One region of the Shewanella sp. 10N.286.51.B8 genome, then DNA from elsewhere that is predicted to be linked to it. Evidence: predicted binding sites of a transcription regulator. Region 1 holds the regulator's gene; the other holds the start of a gene.
What was found. The regulator sigma-54, encoded in region 1, starts transcription at its own class of promoters, with help from an activator protein. The targets are predictions, from matches to a motif close to GTTGGCACGNNNNTNGNNT.
Positions count from the first base shown of each region.

Region 2: flhA (flagellar biosynthesis protein FlhA) is a predicted target of sigma-54. The motif match lies at 2,274-2,292, and genes of this name have one in related genera.

Region 1 covers NZ_JBFRKG010000008.1:35,855-43,491, reverse strand. The annotation lists gene mgtE (magnesium transporter) at 1-532, opposite strand, end outside; gene AB4160_RS04205 (HPr family phosphocarrier protein) at 731-1,003, opposite strand; gene rapZ (RNase adapter RapZ) at 1,029-1,877, opposite strand; gene ptsN (PTS IIA-like nitrogen regulatory protein PtsN) at 1,874-2,317, opposite strand; gene hpf (ribosome hibernation promoting factor) at 2,320-2,607, opposite strand; gene AB4160_RS04185 (RNA polymerase factor sigma-54) at 2,631-4,115, opposite strand; gene lptB (LPS export ABC transporter ATP-binding protein) at 4,250-4,981, opposite strand; gene lptA (lipopolysaccharide transport periplasmic protein LptA) at 4,981-5,691, opposite strand; gene lptC (LPS export ABC transporter periplasmic protein LptC) at 5,678-6,238, opposite strand; gene kdsC (3-deoxy-manno-octulosonate-8-phosphatase KdsC) at 6,235-6,801, opposite strand; gene AB4160_RS04160 (KpsF/GutQ family sugar-phosphate isomerase) at 6,803-7,637, opposite strand, start outside.
Region 2 covers NZ_JBFRKG010000048.1:18,743-26,379, forward strand. The annotation lists gene fliQ (flagellar biosynthesis protein FliQ) at 8-277, shown strand; gene fliR (flagellar biosynthetic protein FliR) at 282-1,085, shown strand; gene flhB (flagellar biosynthesis protein FlhB) at 1,093-2,223, shown strand; gene flhA (flagellar biosynthesis protein FlhA) at 2,339-4,438, shown strand; gene flhF (flagellar biosynthesis protein FlhF) at 4,469-5,854, shown strand; gene AB4160_RS16610 (MinD/ParA family protein) at 5,859-6,740, shown strand; gene AB4160_RS16615 (RNA polymerase sigma factor FliA) at 6,733-7,452, shown strand; gene cheY (chemotaxis response regulator CheY) at 7,494-7,637, shown strand, end outside.

The DNA of each region.
Region 1 (7,637 bases):
ATAAGGTATCTGTGGTATCGGGTAAGTTGCCGCGCTGGCGCAAATAGCGTAATACCACATCAATATTAACGTCAGGACGCAAAGTGACCGTATCTGTATTCATGATACTGCCAGCGGTGTCATCAGGGTATGACAGTGCTTGTTCGACGCGATGGCGGTCTTGACTGCTCATGGATTGCAGTACTTTTTTATAAACAGCATCTGGCAAACTTCTTAAGATGTAAGCCAAGTCATCGGTATCCATCCCTGAGGTGGCTTGGGCTACTTTTTCTGGGGTCATAGCGCTGATGAGTGAATCTTTTAACTCTTCACCGAGTTCTTCTAGGATTTCACCCGCTTGCTCATGATCAATCAGTTGCCATAACACTTGACGAGTTTTCGGCGGTGATGATTCAAGAATTAATGCCACATCGGAGGCGGCCATGTCATGAAGCATATTTCTGACATGAACAAACATACCGCTACCTAATGCTTGTGTAAGCTGATTAAGACGTTGTTCGGTCAGTTCGCTGTCGATGACTTCAATACCCATTGGCTACTCCTGAAAAGACGATGATGAAATGTTAACTTAACTCACCGGAAAGAATGAAGAAATTTCTAATATCTGATGGCTTGATGCGCAATTCATAAACACGCTAATACTGCTTGGTGGTGTGTTGAGTATAGCTAATAAAATAATGGTAAAGGTGAGTCGCTGTGTTTCCTTGGAGATGTTACTGGGCGCAGGCGGTTAGCTTTCTTCGTCAAATTTATCGTTGATTAACTTGCATACGGCCTCAAGGGCTTTTTCTGCATCACGGCCTTGAGCTTCAACAGTAATGATTTTACCAATGCCACTTTCTAACATTAATAACCCCAATACGCTGGCAGCACTGGCTTGTTTCTCACCTTGGATAAGGGTGATAGTTGCGTCAAACTCGGTAGCTAAAATTGCCAATTTAGTCGCCGCTCGCGCATGCAAGCCTAGCTTGTTACTGATGGTAATTTGCTTTGAATAGGCCACCGTTTTGGCTGGCGTTGTGGTTAGCTTATTCAATGCCAAGCTCTCTATGGCGGGCGCTGACTTTGTGCTTAGAGTTGTTGAAACGTTTAGCGAGCTGATCGGCAATATAAACCGAACGGTGCTGACCGCCGGTACAACCAATGGCAATGGTCAGGTAGCTGCGGTTATTACGCTCTAAATGTGGCATCCAAGTGTCAAAAAGGTTTTCAATTTGCCAGATAAACTTATTCACCAAAGGCTGTCGCTCTAAGAACTCTTGCACGGGCGCATCTAGGCCTGTGTAGGGCCTTAACTCAAGCTCCCAGTGCGGATTCGGTAAAAAGCGCACATCAAACATAAAGTCTGCTTCAGCCGGCATGCCATGCTTAAAGCCAAATGACTCAAAATGTACCACTAATTCTTTATCAACACTGCCTAGCAAGATTTGCCGAACATGATCGCTCAATTCGTAGATATTAGTTTGCGAGGTGTCGATATAGTGATCAACCATTTTGGCTATGGGTTCGAGTAACCGCCCCTCAAGCTTAATGGCTTCTTGTAACGAAATTTGATTCTTAGACAGTGGGTGTAATCGGCGGGTCTCACTAAAACGCTTCAGTAACACTTTATCGTTGGCGTTTAAAAAGAAACTGGTAATGCTGGTATCGTCAGACAGTAAAGCAATTTGCTCTTTGAGTACTTTGCCTTGCTCTTCGATATTACGCACATCGACGCTAATGGCGACAAGCTCGTTACTATCTTTAAGCTGTTCAAGCAGGCTGCCAATCAGTGGCAGTGGCAGGTTATCAACACAGTAATAACCTAAATCTTCAAGCACTCTCAGTGCGACTGATTTTCCTGAACCTGAACGTCCCGATACGATGACAAGTTTCATGCAGTAATAACCTGATAAAGTTCTGTAGCGTCATGACTCTTTCGAAGTCGTTTAAGTATCAATTTATCACTGAGTTTCTCTGCCATGCTAGATAATGTGCTTAGGTGTTGCTGGCACTGATCTGCAGGTACAAGAAGCGCAAATAAAATATCTACAGGTTGCTTGTCTATGGCATCAAAGGCGATTGGCTCTTCGCATTTGATTAAAATAGCAATGGGTTCTTCGATATTATCTAAGCGCCCATGTGGAATTGCTATGCCATTTCCTATACCTGTACTGCCCATTTTTTCACGCGCTATTAGACTTTCAAAAATAGCCTGTGAAGAAAGGGTTGGGTACTGGGCAGCCATTAAATTGCTGATTAATTCCAGTACCTTTTTCTTACTGCCCGGAGTGGCACAGGTAGTGCACGCCGGCTGCAGGATGGTACGAAGTTCCATCGTTAATGCTTAGTGAGTTTCTCTTTATGTTTAATTACCTGACGGTCTAGCTTATCTATCAGGGCGTCTATTGCCACATACATATCAGCGTTACGCGATACAGCAAACACTTCACCGCCTTTTAGGTGCAGTTTGGCTTCGGCAATCTGTTGTAGCTTTTGAACATCGAGCACAACGTGAACATTATTGATCTGTTCGAAGTGTCGTTCAAGCTTTGAAAATTTTGTTTGCACGTATTCCCGTAAAGATTGAGTTATTTCAATATGGTTTCCAGTCAGGTTAATTTGCATAGGTCATCCTCCAATAACAAAAGTTATAAGCTTTTGCGTTGGTTTGAGGGAGGGATGAGCATTGCCTCTCGATATTTGGCTATCGTACGTCGAGCAACGTTAATCCCTTGTTCAGCCAATAGTGTCGCCATTTTACTATCACTAAGAGGCTTTTTCGGGTTTTCTGCAGCTACGAGCTTTTTAATAAATGCGCGAATTGCTGTAGAAGAGCATTCTCCACCATCATCGGTACTTACATGGCTTGAGAAAAAATATTTTAGTTCAAAAAGTCCACGGGGGGTATGCATGTATTTTTGGGTCGTGACCCGTGAAATGGTCGACTCGTGCATTTCAACCGCTTCAGCAATATCATTGAGCACCATCGGCTTCATGGCTTCTTCACCGAACTCAAAGAAACCTTGCTGAAATTGTACGATACAGTTAGCCACTTTTAGTAAGGTTTCATTACGGCTATCGATGCTTTTGATAAACCATTTAGCTTCTTGTAAATGACCACGAATAAATTGGCTGTCAGCTTGGCTTGAACCGCCTTTGGCCATAGCTGCATATTGCTGGTTAACGCCAATTTTAGGCATGTTATCGGGATTTAGCTCGACCACCCAGCGACCATTCTTTTTAAGTACAGTAACATCAGGAATGACGTACTCATCTTTAATGGGGGTAATTTGCAAGCCTGGACGTGGATTGAGCGTTTGAATAAATTCAATGGCTTCACGTAAATCATCTTCTTTAAGCTTGGTTTTACGCATCAGTAACCTAAAGTCACGACCGGCGATTAAATCAAGATGATCTTTAATCAGTAACTTAACATTATCTATGCAAGGAATTTCATTAGGGTATTGGCCTAATTGAATTAATAGACACTCACTTAAATCTCGCGCTGCAATGCCGACGGGATCGAAGTGTTGTACCCGTTTAAGTACAGCTTCAACTTCATCGAGTTCGATATCGTCAGTGCCTAAGGATTGCAAAATGTCTTCAACGCTCTGGGTGAGGTAACCGCGCTCATCAATGGCATCAATAATGGCGGTTGCAATCACTAAGTCATTTTCAGAAAAGGGAGTGAGGTTTTTTTGCCATTCAAGATGCTCATACAAGCCTTCACTGGTTTCGCCTTGAAACGGCATATCATTACCGCTCGATACTGCGCCAGAGCCAGAAGTAGGCGAGGCGGTATACACCTCATCCCATGTGGTATCCATAGGGAGTTCTTCAGGCATAGAATCTTTAGTGAGCGATTCAGTGGTATCAACCGTTGAGGTGTCTTTTTCTATGGTGACTTGGCTATTATCACTAAAATCGGTGTCAGTTTGCAGGGCGTTTTCTTTTACGGGCTCTTTGGCTTTAGTGAATTCGTCTTCAAGCTCTAATAGCGGGTTTGAATCAAGTGCTTGTTGAATTTCTTGCTGTAGCTCCAATGAGGAAAGTTGCAATAAGCGAATCGCTTGTTGCAACTGTGGGGTCATGGTTAAGTGTTGACCCATTTTGAGTTGGAGTGAGGCTTTCATGTACCGCTTGTCCCTAATTGAATTACATCATCGCGACGAACAGTGTGGGCGCTAGTTTATGATCCTAGAAAAATAGACTAGATTAAGGTTTGTTGTTGGCCGCGAATGCCATACTAAAAACTGAATAGTGCTAACTATAGCTTGAATTGTTCACCTAAGTATACCGACCTAACTTGCTGATTGACTAAGATCTCAGCAGGTGTTCCTTCAGCAATCAAGTTTCCGTGACTCACAATATATGCTCGCTCACACACATCAAGTGTTTCACGGACATTATGGTCGGTAATTAGCACCCCTAAACCACGGCTTTTAAGTTGTTGAATAATTTTCTTGATGTCGATTACTGAGATAGGATCTACCCCTGCAAAAGGTTCATCTAATAAAATAAACTTAGGATTTGCCGCTAATGCGCGTGCAATTTCAACTCGGCGACGCTCGCCTCCCGATAACGCCATACCTTGGCTATCACGGATATGAGTTATGTTAAATTCTTCTAATAAATGTTCCAGTTCTTCAATGCGCTGCTCATTTGATAAGCTTTTGCGAGTTTGAAGCACTGCCATTATATTATCGTGTACTGTGAGCTTACGAAAAATACTGGCTTCTTGAGGTAAGTAGCCAATGCCTTTTCGGGCGCGCAAATGCATTGGATCTGCGGTTAAATCATCTTCATCGATCAGAATGCGGCCCTTATCACTTTTGACTAGGCCTACGACCATATAAAAGGTGGTGGTTTTACCCGCACCATTAGGGCCAAGTAAGCCAACAATTTGGCCGGTTTTTACCGTCAGGCTGACATCTTTTACTACCTGGCGACTTTTATAACTCTTAGCGAGATTTTCAGCGGTTAACGTAATTTGGGTCATTAGTCATTTTGCTCAGCTGCTGGGGCTGACAATGTCGCCTGCGCCTCAGCGTTAAGTGATTCAGTTACTTCGGGTGTTTCAGTTGAGTTCACAGCCTCTACAGCAGATAAATTGTTGTTTTCAATTATAGCTGGTGGCGTGTCATCACCGGGTTTAGCGCTGTCTGGTAAATGTGGTTGCTCATCTTTTTTCTTTTCAGAATCAATCAAGTCTGGGTGACTTTCTGGTTGAAAAATAGTGATAACCCGATCTTCACCAGTACCGGTGCTTTCAGCAATTAACTGCTGCTTTTCAATGTTGTAGCTAATTAGGTTACCAGTAACCTGGCTACCCGCTTGGTCCAATTTAGCATTACCCGTTAAGGTTAAAATGCTAGTGGCAAGCTCATATTTAATTTCATCGGCACTGGCAGTACCAATACGGCCATCATCTAACTCTTGGGAAAATGTCGCAGGGTTACCTGTGGCAACCATGGTTTTTTGGGTGCCGCTTTCGGTGCCAAATGCGCGTAATTCGTCGGCATTAATGTTAATCGACCCTTGAGTCACATTAACTGGGCCATAGAAGATGACCTGATTGTTTTTTATGTCAGCTTTTTGGCTCACAGCTGCGACTTTAAGCTCTTGCTGTAAATCGCCTTCTTTTGCATAGGCGCTGGCAATACTGACTACACTGAGTAGTGAGGCAATCAAAAGTTTACTTTGCTTCATACGTTCCTTCTACTTGACTTAAAAGTTCAAGTTCTTGAGCATTTAAATCAGCATACAGGCCTAAACCTTGTATATTAAAATCTGACCCAGTAACAAAAATTTGTCTATCTGAGGTCAAAATCATGGTGTTCATATCGAGTGCCAACATGGTGGTTGTCAAAGATTGTAATGGCTCGTCGATGTTTATTGCATCAATAATAACATTATTTTCTAAAACTACTTTGCCTGTTTCATTATTCAGCTTGCCTAAATCTGCGCTTAATTGCCATTCGGCTTCACCATTTTCAGGATAAATAAGGTAGACAGGCTCAGTAAACATGGTTTCATTACTTTGCTGAAAGTGCTCCATGTATTTCGCTGAGACTCGGCTTTGCACTAAACCTTGCTCATTAAATTCAGTGGTGCGTAAGTCATTGGCGATAAAATCAGGGCGAGCAGGGGCAGGCAATTTACTTGCCTCCATCTGACTACGTTTAACTTGTACTTGCCAATAAAGGACTAAGGCTGCGCCAAAAAATCCGATAATAGCGAAGGTCACTCGGCTCATATACTCATTCCGTGGGCATTTTCAAACTTATCTTGGCTAAGTAATAGCAAATCGGTGAGTTCACGTAATGCGCCATTTCCGCCGTTAATGGTGGTGGTCATATGGCAATGTTGTTTAACATAAGGATGGCCATCAGCCACACAAACTGCAAGGCCAACCTGTTTCATCACAGGTAAGTCAACCATGTCATCACCAATATAGGCGACTTCATCTGGGCTAACGCCATAGGTATCTAACAGGCTTTGGTAAGGCACTAGTTTATCATCAACACCCTGATAAATATGAGTGACACCTAAAGCGGTCATTCTATTTTCCACAATGGCAGATTTACGCCCGGTTATCACAGCAACATGAATATTACTGGTTAAAATAGAGCGAATGCCATAACCATCACGGGTATGAAATGCTTTTAACTCTTCCCCTGCATTACTTAAATAAATACGGCCATCGGAAAATACCCCATCGACATCGCAAATAAGCAGCTTAATTTTTTTGGCTTTTTGCCAAACATCATCAGAGATTGGGCCGTAAAAACCTTGGTGCAGTGTTTCGTGTAATGACATGTTAAATGACTCCAGCTTTAACCATATCGAGCATGTTAAGTGCGCCGACTGGGCGTTGGTTCTCGTCTACGACAATTAAACCGTTAATACTTTTTTCTTCCATAATCTGTAATGCTTGCGCGGCTAAAATACCTGGGCTGATGGTAATGCAGTTGGTTGTCATTACATCGGCAATAGCGGTAGTACGCAGGTTCACTTCAGCATCGATGACGCGGCGTAAATCACCGTCAGTAAAGATCCCGACTAGCTTGTCTGCATTATCGATCACTGCAGTCATACCTAAACCTTTATTTGAGATCTCATATAGGGTTTCAGTAATGCAGAGCTCACTTTTCACCTGTGGAATATCAGCGCCTTTGTGCATTACATCGCTGACTTTAAGTAATAGTTTACGACCTAAAGAGCCACCAGGGTGGGATAGGGCGAAATCATCACGGGTAAAGCCTTTCGCTTGCAATAATGCTACGGCCAAGGCGTCACCCATCACCAAGGTTGCCGTGGTGCTTGATGTTGGTGCTAGCCCTAATGGGCAGGCTTCTTCAGGCACTTCAATACATAAATGCAGTTTAGATAGCTTGGCCATATTGGATTCTGGTTTACCCGTAATCGCGATTACCGGGACACCCATGCGCTGTATAACGGGCATTAAGGTGAGAATTTCACTGGCTTCACCAGAATTTGATATGGCTAAAATAATATCATTTTTTGCCAGAGCGCCTAAGTCGCCATGGCTTGCTTCGCCAGGGTGAACAAAAAATGCAGGCGTGCCTGTGCTGGCGAGTGTGGCAGAAATCTTATTGCCAATGTGGCCAGATTTGCCCATGCCCATGACAATG
Region 2 (7,637 bases), on a different contig from region 1:
AGGGCTAATGTCACCAGAGTCATTGATTGATATTTTTCGTGAGGCGCTGTCCGTTATCGTGCTCATTGTCTCGGCTATTATCTTACCGGGTTTATTTGTCGGTTTGATTGTGGCGGTGTTTCAGGCTGCCACCTCCATTAATGAACAAACCTTAAGTTTCTTACCGCGTCTATTAATGACCCTGTTTTCACTGATGTTTTTAGGCCATTGGCTGGTGCAAACCATGATGGATTTTTTCTATAATATGGTGGATATGATCCCGCAGGTTATAGGTTAGGTCATTGGATATTCTGTTCGAGGAAATTAGCCAAACCATTGCCGCCTATATTTGGCCGCTGTTTCGTATTTCTTCAATGCTAATGGTAATGACGGTCTTTGGCGCCAATACGACTCCGTCGCGGATCCGCTTATTATTGGCGATGGCCATCACCATTGCCGTTGCGCCGGTACTGCCAAAAACAGCATATGTGGAGCTATTTTCATTAACTGCAGTATTTGTTTCAGCTCAGCAGATTTTAGTGGGCACAGCTATTGGTTTTGTGACCATTTTAGTGATGCAAACTTTTGTATTAACAGGGCAAATTATTGGTATGCAAACCAGTTTAGGCTTCGCTTCCATGGTGGACCCAGGCTCCGGTGAGCAAACCCCGGTAGTGGGTAACTTCTTTTTATTGCTGGCGACCTTGATTTTTTTAAGTGTAGATGGTCATTTATTGATGTTTAAAATGCTGGTGGCCAGCTTTGAAACCATTCCGGTTTCAACCGAAGGCTTTAGCATTGCCAATTATAAAAAACTTACCGAGTTTGGCAGTTATATGTTTGGCGCGGCGTTAACCATGTCAATATCAGCGATTGTGGCATTATTGCTTATTAACCTCTCGTTTGGAGTAATGACCCGGGCTTCACCGCAGTTGAATATTTTTGCCATCGGTTTTCCAGTGACTATGGTCAGTGGCTTATTTATTCTCTGGCTGACCCTAGGCCCTATCATGTCTCATTTTGATCAGGTGTGGCTGCAAGCCCAGCTGCTGATGTGTGATATTTTACAACTGACCTGTCACATTGACGGTTCCATAAGCCAGTAGGGACAAGATGGCAGAAGATACCGGTCAAGAACGCACCGAGGACCCCACCGCCAAGCGACTGGAACAGTCCCGTGAAAAAGGTCAGGTCGCCCGCTCTAAAGAGTTAGGAACCGCAGCAGTATTATTAGCATCTGCTGTGGGGTTTGCGTTTGTTGGCCAAGATCTGGCGCGCAGCTTACACAGCGTGATGACGCAAATGCTCACCATGGAGCGGGATCAGATCTATGACACCAACTCTATGTTCCTAGTTTGGGGGGTTATTGGCGCTGAGCTTGCTTGGCCATTATTCAGTTTCATTGCTTTTCTCGCCTTTATTGCCTTTCTTGGCAATATTGTCTTAGGCGGTATTACTTTTTCGGTTAAAGCTTTTATGCCTAAGGGCAGTAAAATGAACCCTGCTAAAGGCTTTAAAAGAATGTTTGGCACCCAGGCCTTAGTTGAACTAACTAAAGGTATTGCTAAATTTTTGGTGGTGGCAATATCGGCGTATTTTTTATTGTCGTTTTATTTTTACGATATTTTGACCTTATCTATGGGTCATTTACCGGGAAATATTTACCATGCGCTGGATCTATTGGTATGGATGTTTATTTTATTGTGTTCATCAATGCTATTGATTGTGGTGATTGATGTGCCATTTCAAATATGGAACCACAATAAACAGCTTAAAATGACCAAACAAGAAGTTAAAGACGAGTATAAAGACTCTGAAGGTAAGCCTGAAGTAAAAGGCCGTATTAGGCAATTGCAGCATGAGATGGCCAATAAACGCATGATGTCTGAAGTGCCCAATGCCGATGTGATTGTGGTTAACCCAGAGCATTACGCTGTGGCAGTAAAATATGATGCCAGTCGTTCATCTGCGCCATTTTTAGTGGCAAAAGGGGTTGATGATGTGGCCTTTAAAATTCGCGAAATAGCCCGAGAGCACGAAGTGCCAATTGTATCAGCGCCGCCGCTAGCCAGAGCCATATATCATACAACTAAAATTGACCAACAGGTACCGGAAGGACTATTTACCGCCATTGCACAAATCTTAGCTTACGTATTTCAGTTAAAACAATACCAAAAGGGTCGCGGTAAACGTCCAAAACCTATTCCGCTCAATCAACCTATTCCGGATGATTTAAAACATTAGCTGCGGTGTTTTTAGGCATTCAAACCGCAACAGCTGCTATTAACTAATAGCTTGGCTTAGTAATTGCATTTCGCTGATGTCAGCGTCAAAAATATTACGAAAGGGTTTACGGTTAATGGATGTAAAGACAGCGCTAGGTCAAGCAAAGCAAATACGATTTAGCACATTCAAAGGTATTGGTACCCCTTTATTGGTGCTGGCTGCATTAGGTATGGTGGTATTGCCGATGCCGCCATTTCTGCTTGATATTCTATTCTCCTTTAACATTTCCCTCGCTTTAATCGTGTTACTTGTCGCTATTTATAGTGATCGCCCACTAGATTTTGCCGCATTTCCGACTGTTTTACTGGTGGCCACCTTATTACGCTTAGCATTGAATGTGGCCTCAACACGAATAGTGTTACTTGAGGGGCATAACGGTGGTGACTCCGCGGGTAAAGTGATTGAAGCCTTTGGTTCGGTGGTGATTGGCGGTAACTATGCTGTGGGTTTAGTGGTGTTTTTAATCCTGATCATCATCAACTTTGCCGTAGTAACCAAAGGTGCGGGGCGTATTTCAGAAGTGAGCGCACGTTTTACCTTGGACGCCATGCCGGGTAAACAGATGGCCATTGATGCCGATTTAAATGCCGGTACATTAACTCAAGATCAGGCACGTATTCGCCGTGCTGAAGTGACGAAAGAAGCTGACTTTTATGGCGCGATGGACGGTGCGTCAAAATTTGTGAAAGGGGATGCTATTGCTGGGATTATGATTCTGGTGATTAATATCCTTGGCGGTTTTGTCATCGGCATGGTGCAGCACGGCTTGGATTTTTCAAGCGCGGTGGAGATTTATACCTTACTGACCATTGGTGATGGTTTGGTGGCGCAAATACCCGGATTGCTTTTATCTATCGCCGCCGCCTTGATGGTGACGCGCCAAAATGAGTCTGGCGATATGGGCGGGATGATGATCAGCCAAATGTTCCATAGTCCTAAGTCTATGGCCATTGCATCAGCCGTGCTTTTTGTTATGGGTGTTGTACCTGGTATGCCACATTTCGCGTTTTTAACGTTTGCATTTATTACCGCAGGCGCAGCTTACTTTATTTATAAACGCAATAACGACAATAAAACCCTTGCGCTAGAAAAAGCAGTTAAAGGCCCAAGCGATGTCAAAGAGGCTGAGCCCAAAGAGCTAAGCTGGGAAGATGTACATCATGTAGACACCATTGGCCTTGAAGTGGGCTATCGACTTATTCCGCTGGTAGATAAAGGTCAAGGCGGCGAGTTACTCAGTCGAATTAAAGGGGTACGTAAAAAATTATCGCAGGAATTGGGCTTTTTGGTACCGGCAGTGCATATTCGTGACAACTTAGATTTATCCCCCAACTGCTATCAAATATCCTTAATGGGCGTGGTAGTTGGCGAAGCAGAAGTAAGACATGATTGCGAGTTAGCGATTAATCCAGGTCAGGTTTACGGCAAGCTTGATGGCATAGAGACCAAAGATCCAGCTTTTGGTTTAGAAGCCGTTTGGATAGCTCCAGCACAACGTGAACATGCGCAAACATTAGGTTATACCGTGGTTGATACCGCGACTGTTGTTGCTACTCATATAAGCCAGTTACTGACCAATAATGCGGCTAAATTATTGGGCTATGAAGAAGTGCAGCAGTTAATGGATATGCTATCGAAAAACTCGCCGAAGTTAGTGGATGGCTTTATACCAGACGTTATGCCGCTAGGTTCAGTGGTAAAAGTGATGCAAAACCTTCTTAATGAAGGAGTTTCTATCCGAGACTTGCGCACAATCGTGCAAACACTGTTAGAATACGGCAGCAAAAGTAATGATACTGAAGTGTTAACCGCTGCAGTACGTATTGCCTTGAAACGAATGATAGTGCAAGAGATCTCTGGGCCCGAATTGGAAATCCCTGTCATAACATTGGCGCCAGAGTTGGAACAGATGTTGCACAAGTCTATGCAGGCAACCGGCGGTGAAGGGCCCAATATTGAGCCAGGCCTTGCAGAACGTATGCAGAAGTCATTATTAGATGCTTCTCAGAAGCAAGAAATGGTCGGTCAACCAGCCATTTTATTGACATCAGGCATGCTTAGGTCAACTTTGTCGCGGTTTGTGAAATACACCATTCCTAATTTACGGGTTATTTCTTACCAAGAAATACCCGATGAAAAGCAAATACGCATAGTATCTGCAGTTGGGCAATAGCAATGACTTTCAGTTTGAAAGAGGTACGTAGTGAAAATTAAACGATTTTTTGCCAAGGATATGCGCTCAGCATTAGCTCAAGTCAAAGAGACTTTGGGCTCTGACGCGGTGATCATGTCGAATAAGAAAGTAACTGGTGGCATCGAAATTGTTGCAGCAGTTGACTACGATGAGCCTAAAGTTGATGTTGCAGTAAAATCGCCCGTTGCAGCCTTTATGAATGTGACTGAAGACCGTGTGTCAATTGGTGCTAATAAACCTGCTATTAAAGCACACACTAAAGTCAGCCCACCGCCAGTAGCTGATTCATTACAGGCGTTATTAGAAAAGCAGCATAGCCGCCTGCAGCAACAAATTTCCCAGCAACATGAAGAGCCGGAATTACCAGATTGGGCTAAACAGTTAGAAGCAAGCAAACCTGCAGCTAAAGAACCAAGACAGCATCAGCAACACATTGAGCCGTCTAGATCTCCAAATAAAGGTCATTCAGCTGAAATGGAAGCAATGCGCGAAGAGATGGCGTCACTGCGTGGTTTGCTAACTCATCAAGTTTCTTCATTAATGAAAGAACAGAAAAAACGCACCGATCCTGTGGGCGCGATGCTTGAAAGTAAATTAATTGCCGCAGAGTTCTCGCCTGCTGTCGCTGCCAAGTTATCCAGCCTAAGTCAGCAGTTTTCTCCCGCCGATTTAGTCAGAGCCTTACCCCAAAGTTTGGCCAACCTGCTCGATAACCAAGGTGACGATATTGTGCGCACTGGTGGCGTAGTCGCATTTGTCGGTCCAACTGGTGTCGGCAAAACCACTTCATTGGCTAAAATTGCTGCCAGATTTGCCGCTCATCATGGCCCAGAACAAGTTGCGTTAATTACCACAGATCATTATCGTATTGGAGCCTTTGAGCAATTGGCAACTTATGGCAAAATAATGGGCTGTCCAGTTAAACAAGCACATGATTTAACTGAATTAGAACAAATTCTTTATCAGTTTAAGAATCGTAAGTTAGTATTGATTGACACTGCGGGTATGGGGCAACGAGATTTACGCCTTTATCAGCAGTTAGATGATTTGATGGCAAACACCAGAATACCCATTCGTAGTTATTTGGTGATGTCGGCAACCTCTCAACGAAGAGTGTTACTCGATGCCGTAGAACATTTTAAAAGAATCCCGTTATCTGGGTGTATACTGACAAAATTAGATGAGTCAGTATCTATTGCTGGCGCATTAAGTGTATTAATCCAAAATGGGTTGCCACTAAGTTATGTTACTGATGGGCAACGTGTTCCAGAAGATATGCAGGTTGCCGATACGCTTTCATTAGCAAGACAAGCGTTAGCAGCACTTAACGAAACAAAACCTCAAACGTCACCTGACACTGCGTGGTCAAATGACATGGCCTATGCATTCGAGTAAAGATATGACCCGAGATCAAGCAAGTGGTTTACGTATGATGAATCAACCAAATAACGATAAAGTAAAAGTAATTGCAGTCAGCGGTGGTAAAGGCGGCGTGGGTAAAACCAGTGTGTCGATTAATACCGCGGTAGCACTTGCTGAGAAAGGCAAACGGGTTTTAGTACTCGATGCCGATTTAGGACTCGCCAACGTTGATGTGATGTTAGGTATTCGAGCTGAGAAAAACTTATCTCACGTATTATCTGGCGAAGCAGAATTAGACGACATTATTGTTCGAGGCCCGAAAGGCATTGGTATTGTACCTGCCACATCAGGCACTCAAGCGATGGTGGAATTGACCCAAGCGCAACATGTTGGATTAATTCGTGCCTTTAGCGATATGAAAACCCAGTTTGATATTTTAATCGTTGATACCGCAGCGGGTATCTCTGATATGGTGCTGAGTTTTTCCCGTGCCTCACAAGATGTATTGATTGTAGTTTGTGATGAACCGACATCAATAACCGATGCCTATGCCCTGATCAAAATATTAAGTCGTGAGCACGGTGTGTTCCGCTTCAAAATTGTGGCAAATATGGTGCGCAGTTTGCGAGAAGGCATGGAGTTATTCGCCAAGTTAAGTAAAGTAACCGATAGATTTTTAGATGTGGCTTTAGAGCTTGTTGCGACAGTGCCATTTGATGAAAATTTACGTAAATCAGTACGTAAGCAGAAGTTGGTTGTGGAAGCATTTCCAAAATCACCAGCAGCCATTGCTTACCACGGTTTAGCCAATAAAATCATGAGCTGGCCTGTGCCACAGCAGCCTGGTGGTCATCTAGAGTTCTTTGTTGAACGTCTTGTTCAGCGCAAAGAAGTAAAAGAGGATACACCGAGTGAATAAAGCCGCCGCGTATACTCAGTTTGATAATAAAACCTCAATTGTTGAACAGTATGCACCGCTGGTAAAAAGAATTGCACATCATATGTTGGCAAGGCTGCCTGCATCGGTACAACTTGATGACTTATTGCAAGCTGGGATGATGGGACTGCTGGAAGCATCATCAAAGTTTGATGGCTCTAAAGGCGCCAAATTTGAAACCTTTGCTGGGATCCGAATTCGTGGTTCGATGATCGACGAGATTCGCCGTGGTGATTGGGTGCCGCGCTCGGTACATCGTAACCAACGCCGTGTTGCACAAGTTATCGATGAACTGGGTCAAGAATTAGGTCGTGATGCCAGAGATACTGAAATCGCAGAAAAATTGGAAATATCTCTTGAGGAGTATCACCATATTTTAAACGATGTTTCAGTAGGAAAAGTTATTGGGATTGAAGACTTAGGTGTTTCAGAAGATGTGATTGTGTCTGATGAATTAACTGAGGATGAAAGTTTTGATTCTTTAGCCGAAGTGCAGTTTAAATCGGCATTAGCACAAGCAATTACCACATTACCCGAAAGAGATGCGCTAGTTTTGTCGCTATATTATGACGAAGCGTTAAATTTAAAAGAAATCGGTGCCGTTCTTGAGGTCAGCGAGTCGCGTGTTAGCCAGATTTTAAGTCAGGCAATGCTGCGTCTCAAAGGCAAACTCAAGCATTGGACACAGGTATAATTACTAATAAGAGCAACGAATTAAGCTCACCGGAGGAAACCTTGGACAAGAATATGAAGATACTGATTGTTGATGATTTTTCAACAATGAGACGTATCATAAAGAACTTGTTGCGAGACTTGGGATTTAATAATACTCAAGAAGCAGATGATGGCAATACCGCACTACCGATGTTACAAAAAAGC